Regions from separate parts of the Colwellia sp. BRX10-9 genome, predicted to be linked through region 2. Evidence: predicted binding sites of a transcription regulator. Region 2 holds the regulator's gene; each other region holds the start of a gene.
What was found. Region 2 encodes MetJ, which represses methionine synthesis genes. Its sites were predicted from a motif close to TAGACGTCTAGACGTCTA; they were not measured.

Region 1: a site for MetJ is predicted at 4,658-4,675, ahead of serA (phosphoglycerate dehydrogenase). Genes of this name have one in related genera too.
Region 3: a site for MetJ is predicted at 5,402-5,419, ahead of msrA (peptide-methionine (S)-S-oxide reductase MsrA). Genes of this name have one in related genera too.
Region 4: a site for MetJ is predicted at 3,951-3,968, ahead of metK (methionine adenosyltransferase). Genes of this name have one in related genera too.

Annotation. Positions count from the first base shown of each region.
Region 1 covers NZ_JACGVV010000004.1:180,695-188,722, reverse strand. Annotated here, with positions in the region: gene H4J69_RS04255 (SLBB domain-containing protein) at 1-1,222, opposite strand, end outside; gene H4J69_RS04250 (peptide MFS transporter) at 1,659-3,191, shown strand; gene H4J69_RS04245 (5-formyltetrahydrofolate cyclo-ligase) at 3,316-3,918, shown strand; gene rpiA (ribose-5-phosphate isomerase RpiA) at 3,970-4,626, shown strand; gene serA (phosphoglycerate dehydrogenase) at 4,734-5,963, shown strand; gene H4J69_RS04230 (L,D-transpeptidase family protein) at 6,945-7,835, opposite strand; gene H4J69_RS04225 (CYTH domain-containing protein) at 7,904-8,028, opposite strand, start outside.
Region 2 covers NZ_JACGVV010000002.1:249,498-257,525, reverse strand. Annotated here, with positions in the region: gene H4J69_RS02360 (hypothetical protein) at 1-371, opposite strand, end outside; gene metL (bifunctional aspartate kinase/homoserine dehydrogenase II) at 565-3,015, opposite strand; gene metB (cystathionine gamma-synthase) at 3,056-4,213, opposite strand; gene metJ (met regulon transcriptional regulator MetJ) at 4,397-4,726, shown strand; gene H4J69_RS02340 (hypothetical protein) at 4,749-5,102, opposite strand; gene H4J69_RS02335 (malic enzyme-like NAD(P)-binding protein) at 5,349-6,590, opposite strand; gene H4J69_RS02330 (adenylosuccinate synthase) at 7,148-8,028, opposite strand, start outside.
Region 3 covers NZ_JACGVV010000006.1:18,532-26,559, reverse strand. Annotated here, with positions in the region: gene thrC (threonine synthase) at 1-724, shown strand, start outside; gene ung (uracil-DNA glycosylase) at 791-1,480, shown strand; gene rmf (ribosome modulation factor) at 1,556-1,732, opposite strand; gene H4J69_RS05285 (DUF3820 family protein) at 1,978-2,220, opposite strand; gene H4J69_RS05280 (DUF3083 family protein) at 2,348-3,466, shown strand; gene H4J69_RS05275 (response regulator transcription factor) at 3,469-4,041, opposite strand; gene H4J69_RS05270 (HAMP domain-containing sensor histidine kinase) at 4,038-5,300, opposite strand; gene msrA (peptide-methionine (S)-S-oxide reductase MsrA) at 5,464-6,015, shown strand; gene H4J69_RS05260 (tetratricopeptide repeat protein) at 6,110-6,958, opposite strand; gene H4J69_RS05255 (acyl-CoA dehydrogenase family protein) at 7,104-8,028, opposite strand, start outside.
Region 4 covers NZ_JACGVV010000023.1:19,084-27,111, forward strand. Annotated here, with positions in the region: gene pepP (Xaa-Pro aminopeptidase) at 1-581, opposite strand, end outside; gene H4J69_RS13380 (UPF0149 family protein) at 596-1,165, opposite strand; gene H4J69_RS13385 (cell division protein ZapA) at 1,351-1,659, shown strand; RNA gene ssrS (6S RNA) at 1,752-1,933, shown strand; gene H4J69_RS13395 (ABC transporter substrate-binding protein) at 2,275-2,976, shown strand; gene murI (glutamate racemase) at 3,080-3,928, shown strand; gene metK (methionine adenosyltransferase) at 4,059-5,246, shown strand; gene H4J69_RS13410 (rhodanese-related sulfurtransferase) at 5,338-6,318, opposite strand; gene H4J69_RS13415 (efflux RND transporter permease subunit) at 6,568-8,028, opposite strand, start outside.

The sequences.
Region 1 (8,028 bases), on a different contig from region 2:
GAGCGTCAGCATTGGTAATAACATCGGATAACAACATATTTTGTTGCAACTGGTATTTACCTGGACGCGCTACAGCGCCTATTAAAGTAATTGAATCGACATATAAGTCTGAGCTTTTTAACACTCTAATAAAATCGCCCGCTTGAACTTTTTCAGCTTTTTGGGCTTTATCGGATAAATCAATATTTAGGATACTGCGTAAATCGCTTTTGTTATAACGCTCTACGATGGTAGATTTTGGGTAAGCCGCGGGTAAAAGTCCGCCAGCCATTTTAATGACATTAGAAAAATCGTCTGATTGGCTCAATTCATAAATAGCAGGACGTCTTACTTCGCCGGCAATGGACACAGACTTGCCTTGAGGGGGAATAAAAACGACATCACCTGATTGCAACAAAATATCACTTGATGAATCACCTTCAATTAATAAGTCATATAAATCGACTTGTTGAATTAGCTTCCCTGAACGTTTTACTTGAATATTTCTTAATGAGCCAATATCACTGACACCACCTGCGGCAAAAATGGCATGGGTAACTGAAGATAATGAACTTAACGTATAGGGGCCGGGTTTATAAGCTTCACCTAAAACAAATATACGCATAGAGCGTAATTCGGCTAAGCTAACCACCACATTAACACCAATAATTTTTTGTTGAATTTTATTAACAACAAAAGTCTTTAATTCTGAAAATGTTAATCCTGCAACGCTAATGGGGCCAAGATTAGGAAAAACCAACTCACCTTCACGTGTCACCGTTAATTGCATTTCACGATTTTCTTTACCGAAAACCTGTATTGAAACTGAGTCTCCCGTACCTAAGATATACCCTTCTGGAATGGCAATATCCATAACCGGAGAAAATGTTGTTGGCGAATTTGCAAATACATCTAAACCAAACCGTGGCAAGGTCTTAAAAATCGCTTCAGCTTTCTCTGTTTCTTCGGCATCTTTGGCTTTAAGGTTTTCATTGTTCAGGCTATTTATATCGCGTGGCATTACCTGTGTATTAATAGGAGAGTTTTGTGTATTACTTCCTGATAACTGAGCCTCAATAGCATTTAAATCGACGCCCATACTTTTGGCTAATGCTTGTTGTTGAGATTTAGGTAACTTTTTAAATTGTTCAATTTGCTGAGCAGACACTTGCTGGGCATGTAAATTTAAAGAAAGCGCAAAAAGTAAAAAGGTTGCTATAAGATAGCGAGTAATGTTCATCATTGGGGCAATAAATTTCCTATAAATGCGAGGTATAACATTAGCTCAATACTTATAAACCATAAAAATTAATAATGGCCAAATATATCGACTAAATAAGTTCTAAAATTAACGTTTGGAGTTTATCAGTAACAAGCTATTGAATAAAGTAACTTGCTTACCTTTTATGGCGTCAAATAATTAATTTTGGAGAGTCTGTTTATTATTTTTCTTTCTAAAAGTATCAAAAGTAACTAAAACATTACATCTGCTTAATCAAATCTCGGTGCCAAACTATTGCCTTTCATGGCAAGCACAGGTATAACACACGCTGACTTTCGCAAATAAATTTGACAATAATTACAGCGCAAAGAACTTATTTCAATATTTTAAAATGTTTTTAGCGAATTAAAATAATAATATTTATCTGTAATTTACACTTATCTTAGAGGAATTTTTTATGAGCAAACCTGATTCAGGTTCTTTTTTTGGCCATCCGGCAGGGTTACAAACGCTGTTTGTTACAGAAATGTGGGAGCGCATGAGTTATTACGGTATGCGTATGCTACTTGTATTATTTATGACCGCTACTTTACAAGAAGGAGGCTTAGGTTTAACCGTCGCTTCTGCAGCTGCTATATATGGTTTATATACCGGTAGTGTCTATTTTATGGGCTTACCTGGCGGTTGGATAGCTGATCGATTAATTGGTGGTCAAAAAGCAGTTTGGTACGGCGCAATCATTATTATGATTGGCCATATTATCTTAGCTATTCCTAATGACACCACCTTTTTTATTGGTTTAATTGTCGTCATTTTAGGTACGGGTTTATTAAAGCCGAACATTGGCGCTATGGTGGGTCAATTATACTCAGATGAAGATGTTCGCCGTGATAGTGGTTATGCCATTTATTATATGGGCATCAATTTAGGTTCGGTTATTGGTTATGCAGTTTGTGGCTACTTAATGGAAAATGTTGGTTGGCATTGGGCGTTTGGTGCCGCAGCTATTGGCATGGCATTAGGTTTAATTCAATACAAAATTACTACCCCTAAGCTTAACGGTATAGGAGAAAAGCCTGTATACCCATTATCAGTTAAAGCACAAAAAACAAGCTGGACAGTTATTGGTGTCGTTTTAGCGGTTATTGCACTGGTAACGGTTGCTGTATTTCAGGGCATGTTAACCATTAAACCTGTCACTGTTGCCCAATATGTTGCTGTAGCATTTTCTCTAATATTTGTTATTTATTACGCCGTTATTTATTTTGGTAGCTCAATAACACCTAATGAGAAGAAAAAGCTTTGGGCGTTATTACTTATTTGTATTGCCTCAGCTTGTTTTTGGTCTGGCTTTGAACAAGCGGGTTCTTCACTCAACTTATTTGCGCGTGATTATACTGACCGTATAGTGGGATCATTTGAAATACCTACGGGTTGGTTCCAAATGACTAACTCGTTCTTTATCGTTTTACTGTCACCTTTTTTTGCTGCTCTATGGATTAATTTAGGTAAAAGAATGGTCAGCCCTTCTTACGGTATAAAATGTGCTTTTGGTTTAATTATTATGGCCAGTGGTTTTATCGTGATGTTTTTTGCTGCACAATACGCTGCTTCAGGAATGAAAGTTGCCCCTTATTGGTTAGTAGCAACTTACTTCCTACATACAGTTGGTGAGCTTTGTTTAAGCCCTGTAGCATTAAGTGCCGTAAGTAAATTATCTCCTAAGCGTTTCGCTGGACAAATGATGGGTGTTTTTGTATTAACCTATTCAATCGGTAATATTATTTCTGGTTTGTTAGCGGGTAACTATGATCCAAATAACGTCGCGCAAATTCCTTCTCTTTACATCCAAGTGAGCTTATTCAGTATTGGTATTGGTATCATTATTTTACTGGTTGGTTTCAAATCTAGATTTTGGGAAAATTTGCCTGATGATTCAGAAGCATCTACAACTAACGCAAATGGTTCAACGGCAACGACTAACGCTTAATTAACAGTCGTTCATCGTTAAAGTAATTTTGAAAAGCCAACATTTATTGTTGGCTTTTTTATAGCTGATTTTTACTGTAATTTACTTGTTGTCGTTAGACTTATTTTATAAGGGGTTAAATATCATGAAAACAAGAGATGTTCTTCGCCAAGAAATTCGCTATCAACGCAGTTTATTAAACGCTAACCAGCAAGCAGAACAATCACTTTTATTATCGAAAAGGCTCATTAAAGAAAAAGTAGTCAAAGGCGTTAAACACATCGCGATTTATTTAGCCAATGATGGCGAGTTAAATACTCAGCCTTTTATTGATTGGTGCTGGCAAAATAACATCACCGTATATTTACCGGTAATACATCCTTTTAGTAAGAATAATTTACTCTTTTTAAAATATGCTGATACGTCTATTCTCGTCAAAAACAAATATGGTATTTTAGAACCTAAGCTTAACGTTCAAGATATAATAACGGTCGCTCAGCTTGATATTATTTTTACCCCCTTAGTCGCCTTTGACCGATATGGTAATCGCTTAGGCATGGGTGGTGGCTTTTATGACCGAACACTTTCGGCCTGGCATGCTCAATATCAACAAAACAAACACGCTAAACCCTTACCAGTTGGCTTAGCTCACGATTGCCAAAAAGTTACCACGATTCCTTTTGAAAGTTGGGATATTCCACTGCCTAAAATTATCACTCCAACCACCAGCTATAACTTCGATATTTAATCATCTGCTGATATACTTCTACCTAATTTCCCCTCGCTAATTAGGATTCACATGACACAAGATGAAATGAAGAAGGCAGCAGCCTTTAAAGCACTCGAATTTATTAAAAACGATACCATTGTTGGCGTAGGCACCGGGTCTACTGTTAATCACTTTATTGACGCCCTAGCAACAATCAAAGACGATATTGAAGGTGCTGTTTCTAGCTCTGAAGCGTCGACTCAAAGATTGAAAGCCCATGGTATCGAAGTGTTTGAATTGAATAATGTCGGTAGCGTTGATGTTTATGTGGATGGCGCCGATGAAATTACTGAATATCTGTCGATGATAAAAGGTGGTGGTGCTGCACTAACCCGAGAGAAAATTGTCGCGGCTGTAGCAAAAACATTTGTCTGTATTGCCGATGAAAGTAAACAAGTAAAAATGCTAGGAAAATTTCCTTTACCGGTAGAAGTTATTCCGATGGCACGAAGCTATGTAGCGCGTGAACTTGTTAAGTTAGGTGGTGACCCGGTTTATCGCCAAGGCGTAATTACCGATAACGGTTGTGTGATTCTCGATGTGCATAACTTAGAGATACTTGATCCTAAAAAACTTGAAAGCGATATTAATGCCATTGTAGGTGTTGTTACTAATGGTTTATTTGCACTACGTGGCGCTGATGTTTTAATTTTAGGCACTCAAGATGGCGCAAAACTCATAAAATAAATCTTTAGAGTTTATACACTATATGCTAGTTTAGAAATCTAGCCATCTAAACACTTTATATTTGGTTAAGGCAATGACCACTATAGTCCTACATGAGATATTAGAAAATGAGCAATAATTCATTAGCAAAAGAAAAAATTAAGATTTTATTACTTGAAGGTGTCCACCCGAGCGCTGTTGAAGAGTTAAAAATGAAAGGCTACAGCAATATTGAATGTATTAGTACATCGCTTGCTGAAGAAGATTTGATCAAAAAAATTGCTAATGTTCACTTTATTGGTATTCGTTCTCGTACTCAGTTAACTGACCATGTACTAAGCCATGCTAAAAAACTCGCGGCTATTGGTTGTTTCTGTATTGGTACTAACCAAGTTGAAATTAAAGCGGCACAAAAACGTGGCATTCCAGTATTCAATGCCCCGTTTTCAAATACACGATCGGTTGCCGAACTAGTATTAGGTGAAACCTTATTATTATTACGTGGTATTCCTGAAAAAAGCGCAAAAGCTCATCGCGGTGAATGGAATAAATCTGCGGCTGGCTCGGTAGAAGCTCGTGGCAAAACTTTAGGTATTATTGGTTACGGCCATATTGGCATGCAATTAGGCATTTTAGCTGAAACCTTAGGTATGCGAGTACGCTTTTATGATATCGAAACCAAACTTCCGTTAGGTAATGCGAGCCAAGCATCAAGTTTAAAAGTTTTATTAAAAGAAGCTGATGTAGTTAGCTTACACGTACCTGAAACGGTTCAAACTCAAAACATGATGGCAGCAAAAGAATTTGCACTCATGAAAGACGGTGTTATTTTTATCAATGCTTCTCGTGGTACTGTCGTTGATATTGATGCATTAGCTGAAGCGCTTAAAAGTAAAAAAGTCGCTGGCGCAGCAATCGATGTTTTCCCTGTTGAACCTAAAGGTAATGATGAAGAGTTTATTTCACCATTACGTGCATTCGACAACGTTATTTTGACGCCACATATTGGTGGAAGTACGAAAGAAGCCCAGTCTAATATCGGCTTAGAAGTTGCCAGCAAAATGGCAAAATACTCTGACAACGGTTCAACACTTTCGGCTGTAAACTTCCCTGAAGTTTCTTTGCCTGGTCATACGGGAACAAGCCGCTTATTACATATACACCGCAATCAACCGGGCGTGTTAACCCAAATTAACCAAGCATTTGCTAAGCACAATATTAATATTGCAGCACAGTACTTACAAACAGACGATCAAATTGGTTATGTAGTTATTGATATCGAAGCACAAGATAGTGTATTAGCATTACGAGAATTAAAACAAATTGACGGCACAATACGCGCACGTATTCTTCATTAGTTTTTCTGAGTATTTAGCGTAAACAATAAAAAACGAGACTTAATAAGTCTCGTTTTTTTTATTGCCACATTAACGAGCTATCATTTGAACGTATAACAAAACCGAATACAGCCCCGATAATACTGAAATGAAAGAACTTGTAGTCATACTGATTTTATTTCTGTATCCATTCCCGTCATGCTGAATTTATTTCAGTATCTGGTCTTTAAGTGGTTAGGTACGAGATCCTGAAACAAGTTCAGGATGACGGAGGTTGGGTTCATTCTGATGGAGTTTGGGTTCATGCTGATGGAGTTTGGGTTCATTCTGGTGGGGTTTGGGTTCACACTAAACTTGTTTCAGTATCCACTATCGTCATGCTGAATTCATTTCAGTATCTGGGCTTTGGGTTGTTAGGGACGAGATCCTGAAACAAGTTCAGGATGACGGAGGTTGGGTTCATTCTGATGGAGTTTGAGTTCATGCTGATGGAGTTTGGATTCATGCTGAATTTATTTCAGTATCCATTCCCGTCATACTGAACTTGTTTCAGTTTCCATTCCCGTCATGCTGAATTTATTTCAGTATCTGGGCTTCGAGTTTTTAGGTACGAGATCCTGAAACAAGTTCAGGATGACGGCGGTTGGGTTCATGCTGATGGAGTTTGGGTTCATTCTGACGGAGCTTGAATTCATCCTGGTGGAGTTTGAGTTCATCCTGAATTTATTTCAATTTCCACTCTCGTCATGCTGAATTCATTTCAGTATCTGGGCTTTGGGTTGTTAGGGACGAGATCCTGAAACGAGTTCAGGATGACGGCGTTTGGCCTCATTCTGACGAAGTTTGGGTTCATTCTGACAGAGCTTGAATTCATCCTAACGAAGTTTGGTTCATTCTGACGGAGCTTGAATTCATCCTAACGGAGCTTGAATTCATCCTAACGGAGTTTGAGTTCATCCTAACGAAGTTCTATTTCACTCTAATTGACAATATCCCTTTAGCTCAATTTAATGATACGACTACACCTTCTGGATTAGCTAGTAGTGAACTCACTTTTTTTAACATTTGAGCATCATTACCGATAAAATGTTTTACTGCTTTTGTCATCGCTAATTTAACTTCGGCGCCATCATCGGGTGTTAATGGGCGATGTACTTCTATCTTTTTGCCTTCCTGTTCATAAGACATTTTAATGGGCTGTTCGAATATGCGAATAGGCGTGCCTACGGGAATGTTATTATATAACCATTCTATGTCATCATCGTACATACGAATACAACCAGAGCTTGCTCGCATGCCGATACCAAAGCGCTTATTGGAGCCATGAAGTAGGTACTCACTTGTGCCAATACGTAATGCATATTTACCAAAGGGATTATTGGGTCCTGCGGGGACTTCTCTGACCATCTCTTTGCCATGTTCGGCAAAATAACGTGCGCGCATCTCTGCTGTTGGACGCCAACTCGGGTTTTTACGTTTGTCGCCAATAGTACTGGTTAAATGTGGTGTTTCTAGTCCTTCTCTACCAATACCCACAGGGAAAACGTAAACTAATTTCTCTCCTTTCGGGTAGTAGTACAAGCGTAACTCAGCGAGATTAATGACAATACCTTCACGCTTGCCGAAGGGTAGAAGCATCTGCTTAGGAATAACAATATTGTGATCAAGAGCCAATAAAAAAGGATCAACACCGGGGTTAGCGGCAAGTAAGGCAAAGAAACCTACGTTATAATTTTCAGCTAAAGCTTGAAAGTAATCGCCTTTTACTGCTTTATGGATAATATCCTCGCCCACTAACCTTGAATTGGCTGCTGGGAGATTATAAACACTCGCCAAACTTACACAGGTAATAAAACTACTTAACAATAAACTTAATTTAACAACCCACTTCATTAATTTATGACCCTACTAATTATCTTCAACATTATCTAAAACCTTTTTCTATTCGAACCGATAAATAGCTATGATTCATCTAACCAGTACGGCTTTGTTAATAACGCCATATTTCTGGAGCTGTCTAACGCTATGAGTAACCCTTCAACTTTGCTTCCTTGCCATAAAACGAGTTTTTTAGGTTTTTCATCTA
Region 2 (8,028 bases):
AGCTGGCTAGATTTACGATTACTGTCTTCAAAGCAATCACCCTCAGACAACTTGATGATCTCTTTACAGAGTTTATAGAGGTGTTGATGACGCTCATTACGTTCAAAGCGCAATTCCTCGTAATAATTGCGTTGTTCACGTTCGAGTCTTACCCGTAAAGCTTTAGCTTTATCCGTGGCTGTTTGCCGACTAACTTTTTCAATATTTTGCTTGAGCTCATCTAACTTATGCTCAATAAAAGATTGTTTTTCATAGTACTCAATCGCACGCTCAAGAACGGAATCATTTAATTGGCTGTGGCCATAAATTCTGCTTAAAAGACTTTTTACTTGGCTGGTAAAATAGCTGTCGCTATAGGTTTTATTTTCCATGTAAATACAACTTGGTGCCTGTGCTAAGTAGCTACTTTTTTTAATTATCTAAATGCTAGTTAATAATGCGATAACAGACAAGTGTTTATTAGTATCGATTGAGAAAAAGCACAACCTACAAGTTGTGCTTTTTCTCATTTAGCGTATTAATGCCTTAGTGTAGTAATAATGATGATAGCTAGATTATGCTAATTTAACTTAGACCTTTGATTTTAACTTGGTGTTTTTTACCGGCCAGTTGCTGGCAAATACTCACTAAGTCTGAATGTAGGCCACCCGCGGTAACATCACGACCCGCGCCTGGTCCACGAATAATAAGGGGGTTATCTTGATACCAATGGCTCTTAATTAAAAAGATATTATCACCCGGAGTTAAAGAGGCAAAAGGATCATTCTTAGCAAGCGTCGCAAGATAAACCTTAGCGCTCAATTGGCCTTGTTCGTTGACACAGAATTTTGCAATATAACGAATACAGGCTTGCTGTTTAGATGCGCTAGTGAGTTGTTCAGCAAAGTAACTGTCCAAGTCTGCTGACTTTGCTAAAAATTCTGTCGTTGATAACCCTTGTAAGGATTCTGGCACTAAATTTTCGCATTCAATATCATCAAGTGATAATTCAAAACCTGCCATACGCGCTAAGATCAGTAATTTTCGTTGCACGTCTCGCCCAGACAGATCTTCTCGTGGATCGGGTTCAGTGATCCCTTGAGATAAGGCATCCATTAATAAGGTTGAAAACGGTACACTGGCATCATAGGTTTCAAATAGCCAAGAAAGCGTGCCTGAAAAAATTCCTGATATTTCCGTTATCTTATCGCCACTTTTCAATAAATCGTTAATGGCAAAGTTAACCGGTAAACCGGCGCCAACAGTAGTACTGCCTAACCATAAGCTTTTATTTTCAGCCGCGGTTAATACTAAGTCATTATAACGAGCGGTACTGGCAGAAGCCGCCCATTTATTGGCACCAATAACATGAATACCTTCTTTAAAGAACTCACTGTATAAATCACTAAAATGTTCGCTAGGGGTGATATCGACAACAATTAATTCGTCGTAAGGATGGTTCGTTAACCACGACATCAATAAGACATTATCACAAGGCGTAGCATCTCTTTCATAAAGCGACATTGCTTGATTAACATCGATACCATCGGTATTAAGCAGTGCTTTTTTAGAAGTGACTAAACCGACTAAATGAACGTTCTCTAACACAGAGACTCGATTGAGTTGCGCGGGTAACAAGTCTAAAAATCGTTGACCTATATTACCAAGCCCTGAAACAACAACACCTATGTGTCGAGCGTCTTTAGTCATATCATAATGAACATTATTAAGTAACTCACCGGTACAACTCTGCTGAAGAATGGCGATAATACTATGCTCACTTAACGAGTTCACCACCTGCAGTACATGAGTATGTTTAAGGGCACGTTTAAAACGCGCTTGGATATTACCTTGATTTACCACACTATGACCAACAATCGCTATAATCGACACCGGTGTGAATGATACTTCGGTATCATGACTCGCCAGCCACTGACTCACTAATTTTTGTTGTGTTTGGTGGATAACCATAAAGCCTTGCTGAACATCACTACATATCGCAGAAAACTCATTACTGGCTTGTTCACCAAACGAACCGGCTAAACTGGTCGATTTTACCAGTAACAGATCGTTAAGCGAGGTAACCGACAATTCCTGTTTAGCAATTTGACCAAATTTTCCTATCTCTGTACCAGAAATTTCAGGATCAAAGCTACTTGCTACATGAAGGTGTGTGCTGTGGTTAGTGAGCGGCTGTAAGGTTTTTGCATGCAGAACCGGGTTACCTAAGCGGCCTAATTCTTTCGCGACACCATTAGGTAAGCGATGTAATTTACGGGCAAGTGGTACAATACGAGGATCGGCACTATAAATGCCATCAACGTCAGTCCATAGGGTAACATTCAGCGCGCCCGACAGTGATGCAATAATTGTTGCTGAATAGTCACTACCATTACGACCTAAAGTACAGGTTTCACCTTGAGAATTTTTAGTGATATAGCCAGTAATAACCGCCAACTTTCCTTTTTGTAAGTTCTGCTGAAAATTTTGACTACTTTGCTGATTGTCGACTGCACAGTCTTTATCATTATTGATAACCAGAAAGTCACGCGCATCAATAGCATAACTTGGACAAACTTTTTCACTTAACACCGCCGATAATAAACGCGCCGACCACAGCTCACCAAATGCCAGCATATCTGCATGGTGTTGGCTTGGCTGATCAGATAACCAAGCCGTTAATTGTGTTATATCATCAGACAAAACCTTGATAAGGTCTGCTGCACTGCTAGGGTTCAATAACTCACCAATTAATGTGCTTTGTGATTTCTCTAGTGTTTCAATAGCCAAAAACAGCTCGTCACTTTCTTCAAGTGCGAGTTTATAAATATTGAATAAGTCATCCGTAGTGTTTCCATTTGCCGAAACAACAACTAAATCATTTAATTGACAGTTTTGACGAATAATATCAACCACACGTTCAATACATTGGGTAGTTGCTAAGCTACTGCCACCAAATTTATGTACATGAATAGCATGCTTCGCCAGTTGATTATTCCCTGATGATAATTGTTCTACTGTATTTGACTGTGTCATTTTCACTCATTAATTCTTCTACTAAAAATAGTCTACAACTTTAAATTTGGCTTGCCGATAAAGCTTGTTCTAAGTCATTAATAATATCACTAACATCTTCAATACCGACAGAAATTCGGATTAAAGATTGAGTAATACCCGCTGCAATTTGTGCTTCAATTTCCATACCTGCATGGGTCATCGTTGATGGATGACTGATTAAACTTTCAACGCCACCTAATGACTGTGCCAAGGTAAAGAGTGATAAGTTGTCAAAGAGTACTTTAACCGCTTCAACACCACCTTTTATTTCGAAACTCATCATAGCGCCAAAATCTTTTTGCTGACGCTTAGCAATTTCGTGTCCCGGGTGATTTTTTAAACCAGGAAAGTATACCGCGTTAATTGCTCGATGATTTTCTAAGTATTTTGCAACAGCATTAGCATTTTCTTGATGCTGTTTCATGCGCAGTGGTAAGGTTTTTAAGCCACGTAATGCCAGATAACTGTCGAAAGGTGAACCCGTAATACCAATACAATTTGCCCACCACGCTAGCTCTTCACCCAGTTCTTTTTCTTTTGTTACTAACACCCCACCCACAACATCACTATGACCATTAATATATTTAGTTGTCGAGTGAAAAACAATATCAGCACCTAATAATAGCGGTTGCTGTAACAAGGGAGAAAGAAACGTATTATCTACTGCCACTAAAGCACCAACAGCATGACTGGCTTGAGTAACCTTTTTTATATCAACCAGCCGTAATAATGGGTTACTGGGTGACTCAATCAAAACTAATCTTGGCTTTTGTTCAAGCGCTTGCGCTAACGCTTGATCATCGTTTTGATCAACAACAAGCACATTAAATAAGCCACGTTTTGCTAGGTGGGTAAACAAGCGATAACTTCCACCATAGCAATCATGTGGAATAACAACCGTATCTTTTGTTGTCAGTAACTGACAAATTAAGTGCACCGCTGACATTCCTGTGCTGGTAACAATGCCTACAGCACCCTGCTCTAAATCAGCGATAGCTTGTGCAAACGTGCTTCGAGTGGGGTTGCCTGTTCTGGAATAATCAAATTGGCGCTTATTGTTGAAGCCTTTTAAAGCATAAGTACTCGATAAATGAATGGCAGGAACAACCGCACCGTGATGTTCATCACTATTAATGCCGGCTCTAACAGCTAATGTTGCTGGTTTTTTGCTTGTCATTTTTTGCTCCAATCGGGCAGTAAAATCAAATAGATGTTTGGACGTCTATAACTCTAAACGCTTTACTTTTGTCGGTCAAGAACTTTAGACTTCTAAACTTCTACACATTCGTTATTGACTCAACGCCAACAACCAGTAAAATCTAACTTATAAAAAGTAATTTAGCTAAACAAAGGTAATTAAATGGCAAAGTGGAATGGCGATTATATAAAACCATACGCCGAACATGGTAAAAAAAGTGAGCAAGTTAAAAAAATCACGGTCTCAATCCCGTTGCGGGTACTGAAAGTGTTAACGGATGAACGTACTCGTCGGCAAGTTAACAACTTACGCCATGCAACTAACAGCGAATTGTTATGTGAAGCTTTTCTGCATGCTTTTACCGGACAGCCTCTTCCTGATGATGGCGATTTAACAAAAGACAATACAGAGATGCTACCTAAAAGTGTGCGCGAAGCCTTAATAGCAAAAGGTATTACCGACTTCAGTCAATTTGAAATTGAAGACGAGTAGCTAAGGGTCTTAATACACTTCCTCAAAAAGACGCTCTGGCGTCTTTTTTTATGCCCATACGGTAAGCATCTACAATAGCCAATAACCAACAAGTTAGTAGTGTATAGGTTAATATACTCATTAAGATAGGGTCAACAATAATGGGATTTTTTGACATCTCTGCGATCAGTGCTTGGCTATTGAGCGCAACGTCACCTGATTTAACTTTATTAATAAGTGGCTGATATTGCCTCATCACTTCTTCAATATACAAATATACTGTCACAGAAAAACTTAAAATAAATAACGTAGCCCGTCGATAAGCGTGACACATTAGTTGGCCAATACCCGGGTAAACAAGTGCTGAGAGTAAAACGGCTTTCGTTGAAGTTTTCATTGTTATTCGTCCTACTCAATATTGTTATGCTTTGCCATCGGTGACATTATCTACAGAGGTGCAAGTATTAATGATTTGTCAGGAATATAGATGACGTACAAGAGGTAACTGCTCCTGCGTTACCCTATTTCTTAATTCCTACTTTCTGCGTCCATGTAGTCACTGCACCATGACCTACTATTTGTCATAAATAAAAAAAGGAGAGTCGAGCTCTCCTTTTACAGCGTTATTAATAAATACTACTGATTATTCCATATAGTTTTCAGGTAATTCTAGGGCTGCCACTCCAGACTCAACCGCCGCTTTAGCAACGGCAAGCGCTACTCGACCACACAAACGTGGATCCATCGGCTTAGGAATAATATACTCCTTACCAAAGGTCAAACTTTTCTCACCACTAGCATCTAACACTTCTTGCGAAACAGGTTCCTTTGCTAATTCACGAATTGCATGGACAGCGGCAATTTTCATCTCATCGTTAATCGTTCTAGCGCGAACATCTAAAGCGCCACGAAAAATAAAAGGAAAACATAACACATTATTGACCTGGTTAGGGTAATCAGAGCGACCTGTAGCAATAATAAGATCATCACGAACAGCAAGCGCTAATGAGGGTTTTATTTCAGGATCTGGGTTTGAACAAGCAAAGATAATTGGATTGGGTGCCATTAATTTTACATGCTCAGCAGAAAGTAGATTAGGTCCAGAAACACCAACAAATACATCTGCGCCATCGATAACATCTTCAAGGGTACGTTTATCAGTATTATTAGCAAACATACGCTTATATTCGTTAAGATCATCACGTCGGGTGTGAATGACACCTTTAGTATCAAGCATGTAGATTTTTTCGCGCTGAGCGCCACATTTGATTAATAGTTCCATACAAGCAATCGCTGCTGCGCCTGCGCCAAGACAAATAATGTTGGCATCTTTAATACTTTTACCTTGGATTTCCAAGGCATTGATCATTCCAGCAGCGGTAACAATAGCTGTACCATGTTGGTCATCGTGAAATACCGGTATTTTACAACGTTCAATAAGTGCTTTTTCAATAGCAAAACACTCTGGTGCTTTAATATCTTCTAAATTAATACCACCAAAACTGTCAGCGATATTGGCGACCGTATTTATAAATTCTTCAACTGTCTTATGTTTAACTTCGATATCAAATGAATTAATACCTGCAAATCGCTTAAATAATAATGCTTTGCCTTCCATTACCGGCTTAGCCGCCATACCACCTAGATTACCTAACCCTAAAATAGCGGTACCATTGGTAATAACAGCGACGGTATTGCCTTTGCCCGTATATTTGTAAACATCATCGGGATTTGCCGCAATTGCGCGAACCGGTTCAGCAACACCTGGGCTATAGGCGAGTGCTAAATCACGGCTAGTTTCAGCGGCCGTGGTTAATTCAACACTTATTTTTCCAGGTGTTGGGAATTGATGGTAATCAAGTGCTTGTTGGCGAAAGTCAGTCATGATTGATCCTATGCGTTAGGTGAATTTATTGTCTTATATATGCCATTTTTCACGTTTTATTTTGTTTATATACAGCATAGTTTTATAGACTCGTTATCAATCAAGATACACCTTTGTCTGTGATCTTTAAAAAGTAACGGGTATATACTATTGTAATCTTACATTTTGTTCCAACGTTATTCTTATATAAAAAAGTGCTAGAAGCTATAACAAACATACCCTTAGCCCTTTTGTATTGCACATCATAAAACTAAATATTCGCTATACAGCTTAATCTATTCACCGTATTTTATGACCACTTTTATAAACTTCTTTGACTTAAAAAATTTAGCCATCGATTTTTCTTTTTTTCAATACACAACAACGAATTTATCGGTTAAGTTATCCAATTAATAATTAATCTTCATCAACGTTGTCACTATCGCTTATAACCTTGATTAATTGCTTTTGAATTTATATTCAATAATGGCCATTGAAATAATTTATTTTAGGTAAAAAAAAACCACCTCAGGGGTGGTTTTATTCGTCTTATTTTAGAAAAAAATTATTCGCTCTAATTACTCAGCAAACGGGTTTACTAAAATAATGGTTTCATTACGATCTGGGCCTGTTGAAATAATATCAACCGGTACACCTGTTAATTCTTCAATACGCTTAATGTAAGCGATCGCATTAGCAGGTAAAGCGTCACGAGAAGTTGCGCCAACAGTAACTTCAGACCAACCTGGCATTTCTTCATAAACAGGTGTAATTCTGTCATAACCTTCAGCAGCTGTAGGCGGTACAGTAATAATGTCGCCAGCTTCAGTGCGGTAACCTGTACATATTTTAAGGGTTTTTAAACCGTCTAAAACATCAAGTTTAGTTAAACAAAATCCTGTTACGCTGTTAACTTGAATGGCACGGTGCATAGCAACCGCGTCAAACCAACCACATCGACGTTCACGTCCAGTAGTCGCGCCAAATTCATGGCCTACAGTACCTAAATGTTCACCGATTTCGTCATCTAATTCTGTAGGGAAAGGACCAGAGCCAACACGTGTTGTGTATGCTTTAGTAATACCTAAAATATAATCTAAATGACGAGGTCCAAAACCACAACCAGTAGCAACGCCACCTGCAGTAGTGTTTGAAGAAGTTACATAAGGATAAGTACCGTGATCAATATCAAGTAAAGTACCTTGAGCACCTTCAAACATAATTGATTCGCCGTTTTTACGGGCTTGATCAAGAATTTCAGCGACATCGGCAACCATTTTAAGAATAACGTCACGAACTGATAAAGCATCAGCAAGCACAGTGTCATAACAAACGGGTGCAACTTTGTAGTAATGCTCTAAAGAGAAATTATGGTAATCAACAATTTCTTTTAATTTAATCGCAAATGACTCAGCACAAACTAAATCGCCAACACGTAAACCACGGCGAGCAACTTTGT
Region 3 (8,028 bases), on a different contig from region 2:
TAAAAAGTCATTCGATGATAGAGAGCTAGCTACTACTATAGGTTTAAATTCAGCTAACTCAATAAATATCAGCCGCTTATTAGCTCAGGTATGTTACTACTTTGAAGGGTTTGCACAGTTATCTCGTCAAAAGTGTAAAAGCGAATTAAACGATGTTGTGGTATCGATTCCCAGTGGTAACTTTGGTAACTTAACCGCTGGTTTATTTGCTAAAGCACTCGGTTTACCGATAAAAAGATTTATTGCGGCAACAAATGCCAACGATACTGTGCCTCGTTACCTAAAAACAGGTGAGTGGACGCCTAATGCTACTGTAGCGACAATTTCAAATGCTATGGATGTTAGCGATCCTAACAACTGGCCTCGCGTTGAACATATGCTAAAGTCTGGCATAGTTCCTAGCGATTGTATTAGTTCAGTTTCAATTGATGAAGAACAAACACAGTCAACTGTTTTACAGTTAGCCAAGCTGGGTTACATCAGTGAACCACATGCAGCCGTTGCCTATAAAGCGTTACAGTACAATGCAGATGAAGGTGAATTTGGTGTGTTTTTAGGCACCGCACACCCAGCAAAATTCAAAGAGGTGGTTGAAAGTATTTTAGGACAACCAATCGGTCTACCAAAAGAGCTTGCTGACTGCGCCAGCGAAACCATTTTATCAAAAGATATGGCCGCTAACTTTAGCGACTTACGTGATTATTTATTATTAAACGATCACTAATTTCGTTCAGTTAAAAACACGTTTATAATGGTCGTTAATTTAGATTAACGGCCATTTTTATACCTCATGATAAATCAAAATATTAAGCCGCAATGGCAACAACTTATTAATCAAGAACAAGCCAAGCCATATTTCATCGAACTAAACCAAGTAATTTCTCAACAACGAGCAAAGGGCGAAGTTATCTTTCCTGCGCAAAACGATATTTTTAATGCTTTTTGTTATCAAGATATTAAAGACACTAAAGTGGTTATTTTAGGGCAAGATCCCTACCACGGTGAAGATCAAGCTCATGGACTCGCTTTTTCTGTGCAACCCGGCATTAACGTCCCACCTTCATTAGTCAATATTTATAAAGAGCTTGTTAATGAGTTTGCTGACTTTAATAAGCCAAGCCACGGTTGCTTAACGCAGTGGGCAGAGCAAGGGGTGCTATTACTGAATACGGTTTTAACCGTCAAACAAGCACAGGCTCATTCTCATGCTAAGTTAGGTTGGGAAACATTTACTGATGCAGTAATAAAGCACATTAATCAAGAAAGTAGCGGTTGTGTATTCTTACTTTGGGGAGCTCATGCGCAAAAGAAAGGAAAAAACATTAATACCGAAAAGCATTTTGTATTAAACGGGCCACATCCTTCACCTTTATCGGCATATCGCGGTTTTTTTGGCTGTCAGCATTTCTCAAAAACCAACCAATGGTTACAATCAAAAAATATGACTCCGATAAACTGGCAGTTGCCTGAACAAGCATAAGGTTAACTAAAAAAAGATACAGCCCTTAGTAAACATCAGCAAAGGGCTCCTTTTTATTAAAAATAAGATGTTAACTTATAACTTGAATAGTCCTAGATTTTTATCCGTTAACGCATCACGCCAACCCCCTAGCCATTCTGATTTTGCATCTGTATTTTGATAAGGACATTTTTCTTTTGTTTTTCCGGTGAGGCCTGCTTTATAACCATTGGAATGTGCTCTGCCTAGACGATCTCTTTTCTTTGTTTGCATCGATAACTCTCCATCATTGTCTTGGTGATACTTATTAATACTTGTCGAATAAAACAGCAGTCGACAATTCAGTTAAGAATAAGCAAGAGGCTAAATCAAGTAAAATTACGATTAAAAAGTGTTCGACAGTTAATGATTGAGAGCTGAAAAATCCTAATTATAAGATTAAATAAATAAAACAATTTGTTAGCAACAAGCGTTATTACCTATGATTATTAAAAGTTATTTTTATATAAAAAATTATTTTAATGTTGTGGAATACCTAAGCGACTTGAGCGTAACAGTGGTTCTAACATGCCTTCAAGACCATTGAGTTTTATTTCGTAAATTAATTCAAGTTGCTGTCCTAGCTTACCTTCAGGAAAACCTTTTGATTTAAACCACACTAAGTAAGGCTCTGGCAATTTTAGTAAGGGTCTACCTGCATATTTTCCAAAAGGCATTATTTGATTTACAGCATCGAGCAAAGCTTGTTGATCTGAAAACATAGTTTCTCTACTTATTAAATTTTCTTGTCGGGATAATAACTCAAAACCTTTTAACATCATAAAAGTGTCACAAGGTCTATTTATAATCATCCTAAGTTTATCGACTAACTTCAAACAGGGAACGAACATGTCTATAATAAGAAAACGCAGTGCGGCGCACAAAGCTTATATTCCTTCAAATGCGCGAGATAACCAATATATTTTAGCTGAGTTTGCCATTACCGATGAATTAATAGAGTTAATTTCTCCAAATATTTCAACGCATAGCACTCAACCTTACTATGATTTTTATCAAAGTTTATCACAATTATTATTTACGCTAAGTAATGACTATGCGATACAAAGTAGCTTATTTATTGCTAACGATAAATTAGTTCGCGTTCGCTACAGTCAAGAAATGCACCAATGGCAAACCAGCCAGCAAATTTTATTTTATTACGATCCTCAAAATCATCAATTACAAAATTCTTTTTTTGATGCCAGTATTCGCGCAAAAAAGATCACCCTGCTGTTTTTAGCCTCTGGCGACGACATTCGTTTTAATGCCGCGGCATTTCATCAAAAAGTGACTCGGTTACTGCATAGTTTTATCGAGCAAACAAAATTACCTAACCAAGCGATACGTTTACGTGATCATCAACATCTTACTTATGATTTATTTGCTAAAAATAAAGGCTGCTTAGGCACACAAGCACATAAATTACGGCCGATTGATGAACGCTATAAATCACAAAACGTTGTTATAACACCGAACGCATCGGCAATAAGTTATGCGGTAATTAATCTAACGATTGATAATCGTTTATTGGGTTTAGTCGACATTGATGCCAATTCTAAAGATCCATACAATCCGCTTTATACTTATTTAACTGATACTTTTTCACTGGTGGCTAAGCGCTTTAATTTAAATAATGGGGCGTTAATCGCTAATGGTTTAGTCCCCATTGTCCGACATAGTTTGCATGAAATAATTTCTAAGATGGGTGAGTTACAAATGTTAGGTTATAACCCTAAACAGAGTCCCTGTGGCTTGGTGAGTAAATGGAAAGCCGATGAGTTAGTTGATAACGTACAACTTATCTTTGTGGCTACCGCAGAAGATTCCCAGCACAGCGGCTATGGCAAGTTTATTAACCAAATAGAACAGGCAATGCGTTTATTAGCGACCGAACTCGAAATCCCCATTAATAAAGATGAATTAACGTTAAGGTTTCACCAGCATATTGCTTATAATATTGAAAACTAAGGTTAATCAACTTCACCATTAACCGTTGGCTTTTTCTGTAGCTTGCGTTGTAGGGTTCTGCGGTGCATTGAAAGCTGACGAGCCGTTGCTGAAACATTACCATTATTAAATTTTAAGACTTGTTGAATATACTCCCATTCAACCTGCTCGGTTGACAACGTTGGCTCATTTATAATGTTTGTTGCTGAATTTGCAACCAATGTTGATTTTTTTAGCGACGAACTGTTAGCGTTTTTAGCTAAGGCCGATAATAAAGTCTGTGTATCGACCGGCTTGGTTAAGTAATCATCTGCGCCAAGCTTTATTGCGTCAACTGCAGTAGCGATACTGGCAAAACCAGTTAATAAAATAATACGACTCTTTGGCAATAGCTTCCTCATCGGATTAATCAAATTTAAGCCACTTTCATGATGGAGTTTCATATCGAGCAATATGAATTCAGGCAATTGACGATGACAGGTTAATAATGCATCGTTAATATTATCGGCCAACCAACAGCTGTAACCATGTTTTTCCATACGCCTTTTAAGCGTATTAGCAAAGGTACTGTCATCTTCAACAATTAATAATTTCATTCACTTTTTTCCTGCATATCATTAACCACTAACGGTAATTTCAACGTTACTAATGCGCCACCGGCAACGTGATTGGTTAAGGTAAGTGTCACACCTAATCGCTCTAAACTTGCATGACTCAAAAATACCGCCATACCTAACCCTTGCTTGCTGTTTACGGGTTTAACGCCTAACTCACTTAGTGTTAATTGGGTAAAACCACAACCAAAATCACGAATACTGAGTTGCCAATTTTTTTCATCAAACAAGCTAGATAACTCAATTTTATCACTACCGCTGGCTTTAGTGGCTCGAATCGCATTATTAACTAAATTTAAAATCGCTGGCAATAATGAAGCATCAGCCAATACTTTAGCGTTTTCACTGAGTATTGATTGGTGCGTCTCAGACAAAAAGTTCACCCTAACATCAGGATAATTTAAGTTAATATGATCACGCATTTCTTGCACAATATCAGCACAAAGTACCTCTTTTGACTTTTGCTCTTTAATCTCAAAAACCATTTTACGAAACTCAGCTAAACTTCTGCTACAACGTAATAACTGTCCTTGTAGGTCAACAATCGCTGGGTGCTCAGGTAGCTCTTCACTGAGTTCATCGACAAGCAGCTGTACAGTTGCTATGGGAGTAGCGAGCTGATGAGTTATTTGCGCAGAAGCGACCCCTAATGACATAATTTTTTCTTGCTTTAATTGCTCTTCCCGAAAAGCAGCTATCGCCTGTTCTTTTTGAGAAATTCTTCGTGCCATTTGGCCAACAACGGTTGCAACAACAATGCTAGAAAAAAGAAAATTGATCCACATACCAATAAAGTGGCTTTGCATATTGCCATGCATTACTGACATGGGTAATAACCACAATAAAACACTGTATGAAGCAATCGCTAATAGTGCGACACTTCCAAGTAACAGCGGTGTTAACGTCACAGCAGCAATAGCAATAGGAATAAGTAATAACGAGACAAAAGCATTAGTTGCTCCGCCGCTAAAATACAAAATAAGTGAGAGAAATAAGATATCAGCGCAAATCTGCCCAAGTAAGGCGAGCTTATCGGCTTCTTTCCCAGATTTATAATATAAATAGCTGACTAACGTAAATAAAGCTTCAATTGAAATAACAATAATGAGCGGTAACCAAGGCAGCTGATAGTTTAAAACGCCATTAACAAAAAGTATTAATATCAGCTGAATAATAATTGCCGCACTGCGCAATAAAAGAACGGTGCGAACTTGGTTAAACTTTCTAAAAAATAAAGACATAATATTTTTATATTGGTTAATCGTATTTGTTGATGTTACGCTAATTTTTATAATTTTAACTGATCAAAAACAGTTTATTTTAAATTTCAGATAAAAACATATAGACATCTAAACGTCTATTGTTATACAGTTATTTTAATCAAATTTATTAAGGTTTATTTTAATGTCATCACATGAAGAAAAAATCACCCTGGCAGGCGGTTGCTTTTGGTGTATTGAAGGTGCATACAACCAATTAATCGGCATTAAATCTGCCGTATCAGGTTATATGGGCGGTAGCGCAGCGCTAGCAACTTATGAAGACGTTTGCTCGGGTCAAACCGGTCATGCAGAAGTCGTGCAGTTAACCTTTGATAGCACAGCGATCACTTCTCGTGAAATATTAGAAGTGTTTTTCACGCTACACGATGCCAGCCAATTAAATCGTCAAGGTAACGATATAGGAACCCAGTATCGCTCAGGGATTTTTTATCACAACAAAGAACAACAGCAAATTGCTGAAGATATTATTAAAGAAGTCGACGCCAGCAATATGTATAGCTCAGCGGTTGTGACCGAAGTAACTCAAGCGTCAGAGTTCTTTTCTGGTGAAGATGTTCATCAAGACTATTTCAATAATAATCCTGGTAATCCTTACTGTCAGGCGATTGTTTCGCCTAAGCTCGCAAAATTTAGAAAAACGTTCGTGGGTAAATTAAAACCATCAGAGACTTAAAGCCATATTGTCAGCTTGAGAGTAAAACCTCACCTTTCACAAAGTGCGTAACACTGAAATAATCAGTGTTACGCATCTACTGCCAAGTACTGATTTAATACATCAAGGTATACAGTTTTCTGCGAAATTTATTGGCTAATGGATCGCCATCAGGTAAAGCCTTTAACACATCAAGATAAAGATCTTTGCTTGCAGCATCACTACTATCTTTTTGCATTAAACGAAACAGTAACGTCAACGCTTCTTCATGTCGGTTGACTTGGCTGTATTGCGCAACAAGTTGATGTTGTAAAGCAATGTTGTCAACGTCGTCCACTAACTGTGCTTCTAGTGCTTTAATTTCTGGTGAGTCGGCGGCTTGACTGGCAAGCTCAAGTTTAGCGATAAGCGCTTGATAGTGACTGTCTTGGTCAACCATTAAAATAGTGGTTAATAAAGATTCTGCTTCGCTTATTTTACCCGTTTGTAAATAAACATCTGCCATCATTAATTTAATGTCGGCACGTTCACTATTAAGTTGATAAGCACTATTAATGACCGTGAAGGCATCATTAATATTATTATCAGCTAATAACTTTTGCGCCTGAATGAGTAATAAGTCTTCTTCTTTAGGTAAATGATTCGCTAAAAATTCTTTTATATTGTCGTCATCTTGTGGCCCAGTTAAACCATCAAGTGGTTGGCCATCTTTCACTAAAATCGCCGTAGGTAAACCTTGAATACCAAATTGTTGGGCAATTTGTTGCTGAGTTTGACAATCAACCGTGGCGTATAATATATACTGCTCAAAACCCTGCAAGCCGATGGCTAGCTTATCTTTTAGCTCCAAACTTTCAGGGACCTGTGCCGCCCAAAAGTCAACTAAGACTAACTTCGATTTTGATTCTTCTAAAATAATTTGTTGAAAATTTTCTAGGGTGATTTCAATGGCATTTGTAGTCACATTCACTTCCATTTAGTTTATTGATGAGCGTCTATAATCTATATTTTGGGGCAATTATAAAAAGCGCAAGTGCCTTAATGCAAAAAGCTGAACGCCTATCAATGAAGGGACATTCAGCTTTCGTATCATATAAGTCTAATAATAATTAGACTTCGTTTAATAACTCACGAGCAATAATGATTTTTTGGATCTCGCTGGTGCCTTCATAAATAGTGGTAATACGTACGTCGCGAGCCATGCGCTCAAGCGGATATTCTTTAATATAGCCGGCACCGCCCATTAATTGCAAAGCGTCATAACAAGCAGTATTCGCTTTTTCTGCGGCAAATAACTTCGCCATAGAAGCGGCTTTACCAAAGGGTAACCCTTGTTCTTTAGTATAAGCAGCTTGCATTAACAATAAACGGGCTGCCTCTAAATCTGTGTAACGTTCGGCAAGTTTCCATTGTAAACCTTGGAAGTTTGATAATGCTTGGCCAAACTGCTTACGTTCAGTGATAAAAGCACGAGCGTAATCCATGGCGGCTAAACCAATGCCTAGCGCTAATGAACCAATACCAATTCGACCGCCCGCAAGTTCGCCGACCGCAACGCCAAAGCCTTTATTTTCTTTGCCCATCATGGCACTAGCAGGTATCCGACAATTACTAAAGCTCACTTCATTAGTAGGTGATGCTTTTTGCCCCATTTTTCCTTCTGGCTTACTGACCGTAATACCTGGTGTATTTGCTTCCACTAAGAAACATGAAATACCCTTACCTTTTCGAGCGGTCGCGTCAGTTACCGCCCAAACAACAAAGATGTCAGCAAAGCTGGCACTGGTAATATAGAGTTTGCTGCCATTGAGTACGTATGCATCACCGTCGAGTACCGCAGAGGTCTTCATGCCAGCAGGATCTGAACCGGCGTCATTCTCTGTTAAACAAAAAGCACCTGCTTTATATTCACCACTACATATTTTAGGTAAATACTTTTGCTTTTGCTCTTCATTACCAACCGCTTGAATAACTTCAGCAACCATATTTGTCACTGATGTTGTTACTGCGGTTGCTGCACATGCACGTGCTATT
Region 4 (8,028 bases), on a different contig from region 2:
TCGAGTTCGCCGGCACTTTTGATTAAACGCATTTCTTCAATAATATTTCGACAATCAACCAGTAGTGTCGGTGCTTTTACGCCAAGGCGGCTTTGCGCTTTAACCGCTGACAACCATGCATATATTTGGCTATCTAAGCGGGTACTTTTTCCTTGGCAAAACAATAAGTGACTTTTATCCGCAATATAATCAGGGAGGTATTGATCTATTTCGGTTAGTGGAAAACATTCATCTACACCATAATGCTCTACCGCTAACATTTGTCCTACTCGCCTACCGTGCCAGACTTCTTGAAGGGCATTTTTCTCAAGGTTAAATAAAATACTTTGTTGATTTTCTTCTCCCTTATCAGCAGATTTAATCAGCACTAAAACAGCATCAGGTTCGTTATATCCCGTTAGATAATAAAAACTTTTATCTTGGCAAAAAGCATATTCGGTATCGTTGCTACGCGTGACTTCTTGTGCAGCGGAAAATATCGCAATAGAATTTTCTGGCATCGAAGCAAAAAATTGAGCACGACGTTGGATGAATTCGGCCAAAGGTAATAAAGTATTTTTAACTAAAGTTGATGTATTCATGACTTAATCTTTTTTTAGTGGATAGTATCTTCTGCACTTTTACTTTCTGGCGGTGAGCCGAGCTCGGTAAAACACAATAAAGCAGAAATTCTGACATATTCAGCTATTTCAAAATAGGCTTGCTCGGTATCTTCGTCTTCTTCCATTTCGTCAGACAAATTAGAGATTTCAGCAAAATCAATAAGGACTTCTTTAACGTCTTCTGATAATACCGCTTTGTTTTTTTGTTGTAGGCCGAATCCTAAATTGAAGCCTTGTACCCAAACACTTAAGGCATGGCCACGTTCAACTATACTATCGTCATCATCGGGTAACGTTAATTGAAAACCATAAGAGTCATCAATAATGTCATGCCAAACTTTTGCAAACATTGATTTGACCAACGACTTAACCGCACGAGGTAAACCTTCGCCGTTGTTAAACAAGTCATTAATCATCACGATATAGTCCTCACTTTCAAAGGTAAAACCGGCACAAACTAAGCCAGTTAATACCCCATGTAATTCAGCGCCATGGACGGTAATACTTTCTGTTGTAAGAATTGCTTGCACTGAGGCAAAGTCTAAAGAGGTTTCGTTGGACATGTTTTAATCATCAATAAAATGCGTGAGTTAATGCAAGGTATCGTAACATTCACGCTTTTATGATGCTAGAGATTAAAAGGAGAAAACCCTAGAGAACGCTTGCATAGTGTACTGCTCATCGCTATAGTGCTCAGATATGTATATATTACTATTAATTAAGATGTTTTTGTGAGAATAAGCCTGTTATGAGTCAACACTCGGTTACCATTGAAGTTGCGAATAGAAGACTGAAGATTTCATGTCCTAGCGGGCAAGAGTCGTCTTTACTATTAGCCGCTGAAGAGTTAAACCAACGTTTGCTAACAGACAGTAAAACTTGTTCTATAAAGACACCTGAACAATCACTAGTAATGACTGCACTTAACTTATCTAATGATTTATTAGCTGCTCGTAAAGAAATTATCGATGAACGTGCTGCGCTGCAAAGTAAAATTGATTTACTACAAGCGACTATCAAACAAGCTGTAATTTCCGAATACCTCAAGAAAGCCTGATTTTTCAGCAACCTCTGTTCACTAAAAAAACAAACAAACTTAAGTTACAAAAAAACACTTAAATCGCTTTGAAAAATTAGCTATACTAATTTCGTCTTCTGGGGTGTTTGTATGTTAACTATGTCCCTGAGCCGATAAGTTTTAACTAAGGAAGTTGATTATTAACTATTGTGCAAGCCCGGCTCGTATCGGGAAGCCTACGGTTGAAATGATACCTCCGCCCTGAACACCCGGTGTTCAGGACTAAAGTCGACTGCGGCACCTTGGAAGCATCCTTTTTAAAACCATATTAGGTTTAAACATATTAGGCTTAGACCTGATATCCCCGCGCAGCACCTAACAACACCCAGTATTCAGGACTAAAGTCGACTGCGGCACCTTGGAAGCATCCTTTTTAAAATCATAATAGACATATTCGGTTTAAACATATTAGGCTTAAACCTGATACCTCCGCGCAGCACCTAATAACACCCGATTTATCAAATATTAGTCATAATGTTAAAGGTAAAATAAAGAATAAAAGGCTAACTTACTATATACTTAATAGACTTATCGTTATTAATTAGCTTACTTGTTTATATGCCTATAAAATACCTCTGTGTAATGCTGTTGCTAATGCTGAATACTTCATCAAGTATCGCTAAGCAACTTGTTGTTACTGAGATATTACCGCCCTACCAATTCTATCAAGAGAATACTGCGCTAAGTGGATTCTCCGTAGAAGTCATGCAGGAAATATTCAAAATTACCGGTGATGAAATTGATTTACAGGTATTCCCTTGGGCTAGAGCTTATAAAACCGCACTTAACCAACCCAATACTCTTATCTTTTCACTATCTCGCACCAAAGTTCGAGAAAATCTATTTATTTGGGGCGGTAAATTAATGAGAGAAGATATTTATGCTTGGTGTTTACAAGAAAAATTTAAAACACCCGTCACTGATATAGAGCAACTTAAAAAATATAAATTGGCGGTCACTAATTCGTCAAGTACCGCTCAATATTTTCAGCAAGAAGACTACCCCTTTATTTATACTGTCGTTTCACCAGAGCAAAGCTTACAGATGCTCTACCTTAATAGAGTTGATTTTATAACGGGGACAAAGAGCACCTTAGTGGCGCGAGCGAGTAAATTAAATTTAGAGGTAAGCAGACTAAAAAAAATTATACCTCTCTCAGTCGTTAATCATGACTTATATTTTGCTTTTAGTCTAAATAGCGATAAAAAGATTGTCACTAAATATACCAACGCTTATAAAATAATAGAGAAAAATGGCACTTTAGACAAACTGAGAAATAAGTGGCAAGTGCAGTAAACGCTACATACTTAGTAAATAATGACTAGTGCGCTTTACTTTTATCTAAAAAATCAATATAACAAAGACGAATTTTATCAGTTAGTTAATAACAATAGACAACATGACCCAAAATCATCTAGCAAACAAATCAAAAAAACCACAAGGGCAAGTTTATGCTGACACACCAGCGATCGGTATTTTTGACTCTGGCATTGGTGGTTTGTCGATTGCTAAGTGTATCCATCAGCATTTACCCAATGAAAATCTTATTTATGTGGCTGATAGTCAATTTGCACCTTATGGCGATAAGTCGTCAGCAGAAATCATTGAACGGGTAAATAAAATTGCTGACTGGTTGATTAGCCAACAGGTAAAAGCCATTGTTGTTGCCTGTAATACCGCAACAGTTAGCGCTATCGATCAACTGCGTTTGAGGGTTTCAATTCCAATTATTGGCGTTGAACCAGCGATAAAACCCGCTGCGTTGCACAGTAAAACAAAGAAGGTAGCCTTGTTAGTAACAGGGGCAACCGCAATAAATACTCGGTTTCTGTCTTTAGTGAACAAGCATAAAAATGGCGCTGAAATTTATATTCAGCCATGCCCTGGCTTAGTGGAGCTTATCGAGCAAGGCCTTCATGAAAGTGAACAGTGCCTTGAAATACTGCATACTTTTTTGCAACCTCTTGTGCAAAGTAATATAGATACCTTAGTCTTAGGTTGTACACATTACCCCTTTGTTCGTTCGCTTATACAAAGAATTGTTGGTGATAAAATTACCATCATGGAAACCGCTCAGCCCGTAACGGATCAACTTACTCGGCAACTGGCAAACCAAGGATTATTGGCAAGTACTCTATCTAGTTCGCAACAACACTTTTTTAGCTCTAAGGTATCTCAGCAACAAGCCAAATTGATGTCAGTACTTTTTGGTCAGAATGTTACCCTTCAGCAATTTCCTGCTCTATAAATGAACAATTAATAATTATTTTTAGCCGTTTAGCCATCTAGGCGTAAAAAAACTAGAAAATAGTTAATCTTGCAGTTAGAATAACTCCAATTCGAAAATATTTTAAACTATTACATTTTTCTGAGGTTATATGTCTACTCAATTTTTCACTTCTGAATCAGTTTCTGAAGGTCATCCGGATAAAATCGCCGATCAAATTTCTGATGCGGTACTTGATGCTATTATCGCTAAAGATAAGAATGCTCGTGTCGCTTGTGAAACTATGGTGAAAACTGGTGTAGCTATTATTTCAGGTGAAGTTTCTACCACGGCATGGGTTGATCTAGAAGCGATTACCCGTAATGTTATCAGTAATATTGGCTATACTTCGTCTGACGTTGGTTTTGATGGTGAAACTTGTGGCATTATGAATTTAATTGGTCAGCAATCACCTGAGATTGCCCAAGGTGTTGACCGAGCAAACCCTGAAGATCAAGGTGCTGGTGACCAGGGATTAATGTTTGGTTATGCGACCAATGAAACTGAAACGTTAATGCCTGCGCCAATATTTTATTCTCATCGTTTAGTAGAGCGTCAAGCTGAAGTCCGTAAATCAGGGGTCTTACCTTGGTTGCGTCCTGATGCTAAATCTCAAGTCACTTTTATTTATGAAGATAATAAGCCAGTAGCGATTGACGCGGTTGTTTTATCAACTCAACATAATCCAGAGATTTCTCAAGAAGATTTGCACGAAGCGGTGATGGAAAATATTATCAAAGCTGTGTTACCTGCCGAGTTATTAACTAAAGATACTAAATACTTTATTAATCCTACTGGCCGTTTTGTTATTGGTGGTCCGGTAGGTGATTGTGGTTTAACGGGTCGTAAAATTATTGTTGATACCTATGGCGGCATGGCTCGTCATGGTGGTGGTGCTTTCTCAGGAAAAGATCCATCAAAAGTTGATCGCAGTGCTGCTTATGCTGGTCGTTATGTAGCAAAAAACATCGTTGCGGCTGGTTTAGCTGACCGTTGTGAAATTCAAATTTCTTATGCCATTGGTATTGCTGAGCCAACGTCAATTTCAATTGAAACCTTTGGTACCGGTAAAGTCTCTGAAGCAAAATTAATTGAATTGGTAAGAGCACATTTTGATTTACGACCATACGGCATTACTAAGATGCTTGATTTGTTACACCCTATGTATCAGATGACAGCAGCTTACGGACATTTTGGTCGTGAACCTGTTGAAGTCACTGTTGGTGATGATACTTTTACTGCATTTACGTGGGAAAGAACTGATAAAGCTGACGCACTTAGAAAAGCTGCTGGTTTTTAGTTTTAACGACTAAACATCAAGGCTCCTAATAAAAAAGCGACTTAATAAGTCGCTTTTTTTATGTTCAAAGGGTAAATAGCAACCTAGCTCATCACGACTTAGTCGACTGTGCTTTTTTGCTGGCAACTTTATCTTTTCGTCGTTGTTCGATAACATCTTGAACATTGCCACCAATATGCTTTTCGCCTCGTTGGTTCGCTAAATTTATCTGACGCTCACGCTCAGCGAAACCACTGCGCTGCTCGTCGGTATACTTGTCATAACAACGATGACAACTCACACCTTTAACATAGTGTTCGCTTTGCATTTCTTCGCTTGTTATCGGGTAACGACAAGCAAAACATTGGTCGTACTGGCCTTGCTCTAAACCATGTCCAACGGCAACACGGCCATCAAAAACAAAACATTCGCCTTCCCACATTGAATTCTCTTGTTCAACTTCTTCTAAATATTTAAGCACACCTCCCTCAAGGTGGTAAACGTCTTCGAAGCCTTGCTCTTTCAAGTAAGCTGTTGATTTTTCGCAACGAATACCACCAGTACAATACATAGCCACTTTTTTGTGCTTATTTTTATCTAAATGTTGGGCAACATATTCTGGAAATTCACGGAACGTTTCAGTCTTAGGGTTAACGGCGTTTTTAAAGGTACCAATTTCAATTTCATAATCGTTACGCGTATCAATCAATAAAACTTCTGGATCTGAAATAAGCGCATTCCAGTCTTTTGGTTTCACATAAGTACCAACGGTTAATAATGGGTCAATGCCTTCAACACCCATAGTAACGATTTCTTTTTTTAATTTTACTTTGCTACGTTGAAAAGGGTTTTCATCAGCATATGAATATTTATGAGAAACATTAATTAAACGTTCATCCGTCTCTAAATGAGCTAAAAGCAGATCGATACTGGCTTTTGTACCTGCAACCGTACCGTTAATACCTTCGTTAGCGAGTAATAACGTACCTTTGATCTCGTTTTCTAACATAACGCTTAATAAAGGTGATTTAAGTTGTTCGAAGTTTTCTAAGCGCACAAATTTATAAAGTGCACAGACAGTAATATTTTGCATAGTAATAGTACCCATTGAGCCAGCCAGAACGTAAATCCGGAGCTGTAGATTAATATAAAACCAACACCTGCTACTAGCGATGTTAGTCGAAAGATGCGCATTCTATCAAAAGCGCTTATTTAGATAAAGTACCTCGTCGCTCGCCTTAATTATAAAGTTGTTGTCTATCGTATTATTTAGAGCTAAAAAAAAGACTTAACACCACAGTGAAAAGTCTTTTAAAAGGCAAAGTATTTCAACAAAAACTCGTTAACTCGGTGAGCCTTTAAGTTTTTCGCGCAACCTTTGAATAATCATATAGAAATATGGCACAAGTAAAGTACCCAATATAGTAGCAGCTAACATACCTGATAGTACGGTAACACCCAAGAATATCCGGCTACTAGCGCCTGCCCCCGAAGACATAACCAAAGGAATTACACCTAACACAAAAGAGAGTGCAGTCATTAATACGGCTCTAAATCTTAATTTTGCGGCATCAAGCGCGGCTTCCATAATACTTTTACCTGCGGCTCTAAGTTCCATGGCAAACTCAACAATAAGAATCGCGGTTTTAGTCGATAAGCCGATGAGTAGCACTAACCCCACCTGAGCATAAATGTTATTCTCCATGCCCAAGATATACAGCGTTAACATTGAACCAAACAATGCCAAGGGAACCGCTGCGATAACCGAGAATGGTATGGTCCAGCTTTCATATTGCGCCACTAAAAATAAGTAAACAAACAACAATGCTAAGCCAAATAGAACAGGTGCTAAATTACCTGCCTCAATTTCTTGTTTAGACTGCCCGGCCCATTCGAAAATATAGCCCTGAGGTAAGTTTCCAGCTAATTCTTCCATAATAGCTATTGCCTCACCTGATGAATGACCACTCGCTGCTTGCCCAGTAATGTTAGCACTACGATATAAATTAAAGTGTCCGATACTTGTTGGTCCTAAAATAGGTTCTAACTTAGCCAGTGTCGTTAATGGCACCATTTCACCCTCTTGATTACGGACAAAATAGTGACGTAAGTCAGACGGGTCTTTGCGGAACTCTTTTTCTGCTTGAACAGTTACTCTATAAGTACGACCAAACTGGCTAAAATCGTTAATATACATTGAGCCAAGTTGGGCTTGTAAAGTAATAAAAATATCAGACAAAGCGACACCTTGGGCTTTGGCTTTATTTCGATCGACCTCTAAAAAATATTGCGGAACATTAGCGCGGTAAGTACTAAAAACTTGATTTAATTCAGGACGCTGATTAGCTTCATAAATAAGACCATTCATCACTTGCGCCAAATCACTTGGGCTTCTGCCTTCACTATCTTGTAATTTAAATTCAAACCCCGAACTTGACCCTAGCCCAGGAATAGGCGGCGGATTAAATATCATGATTTGCGCGTCTGGTATGGTCCAAAGTTGCCCCATTAAACGTTGAATAACAGCACGTAACGCTAATTCTGGTTCAGTTCTGTCCTCCCAATCTTTTAGCATAATAATGCCTAAACCATTATTAGAACCCGCTCCTCCTAATAATGAAAAACCAGCAACAGTAATCACATCAGTCACCGCAGGATCAGCTTTTATTATCGGCGTTATTTTATCAATAAGTGCTTGTGTTCTATTACTCGATGCAGCATCTGGTAATTGAATATTAAGAAAAACATAACCTTGGTCTTCACTTGGCACAAACCCCGAAGGTACCGACGTTGTTAACCAACC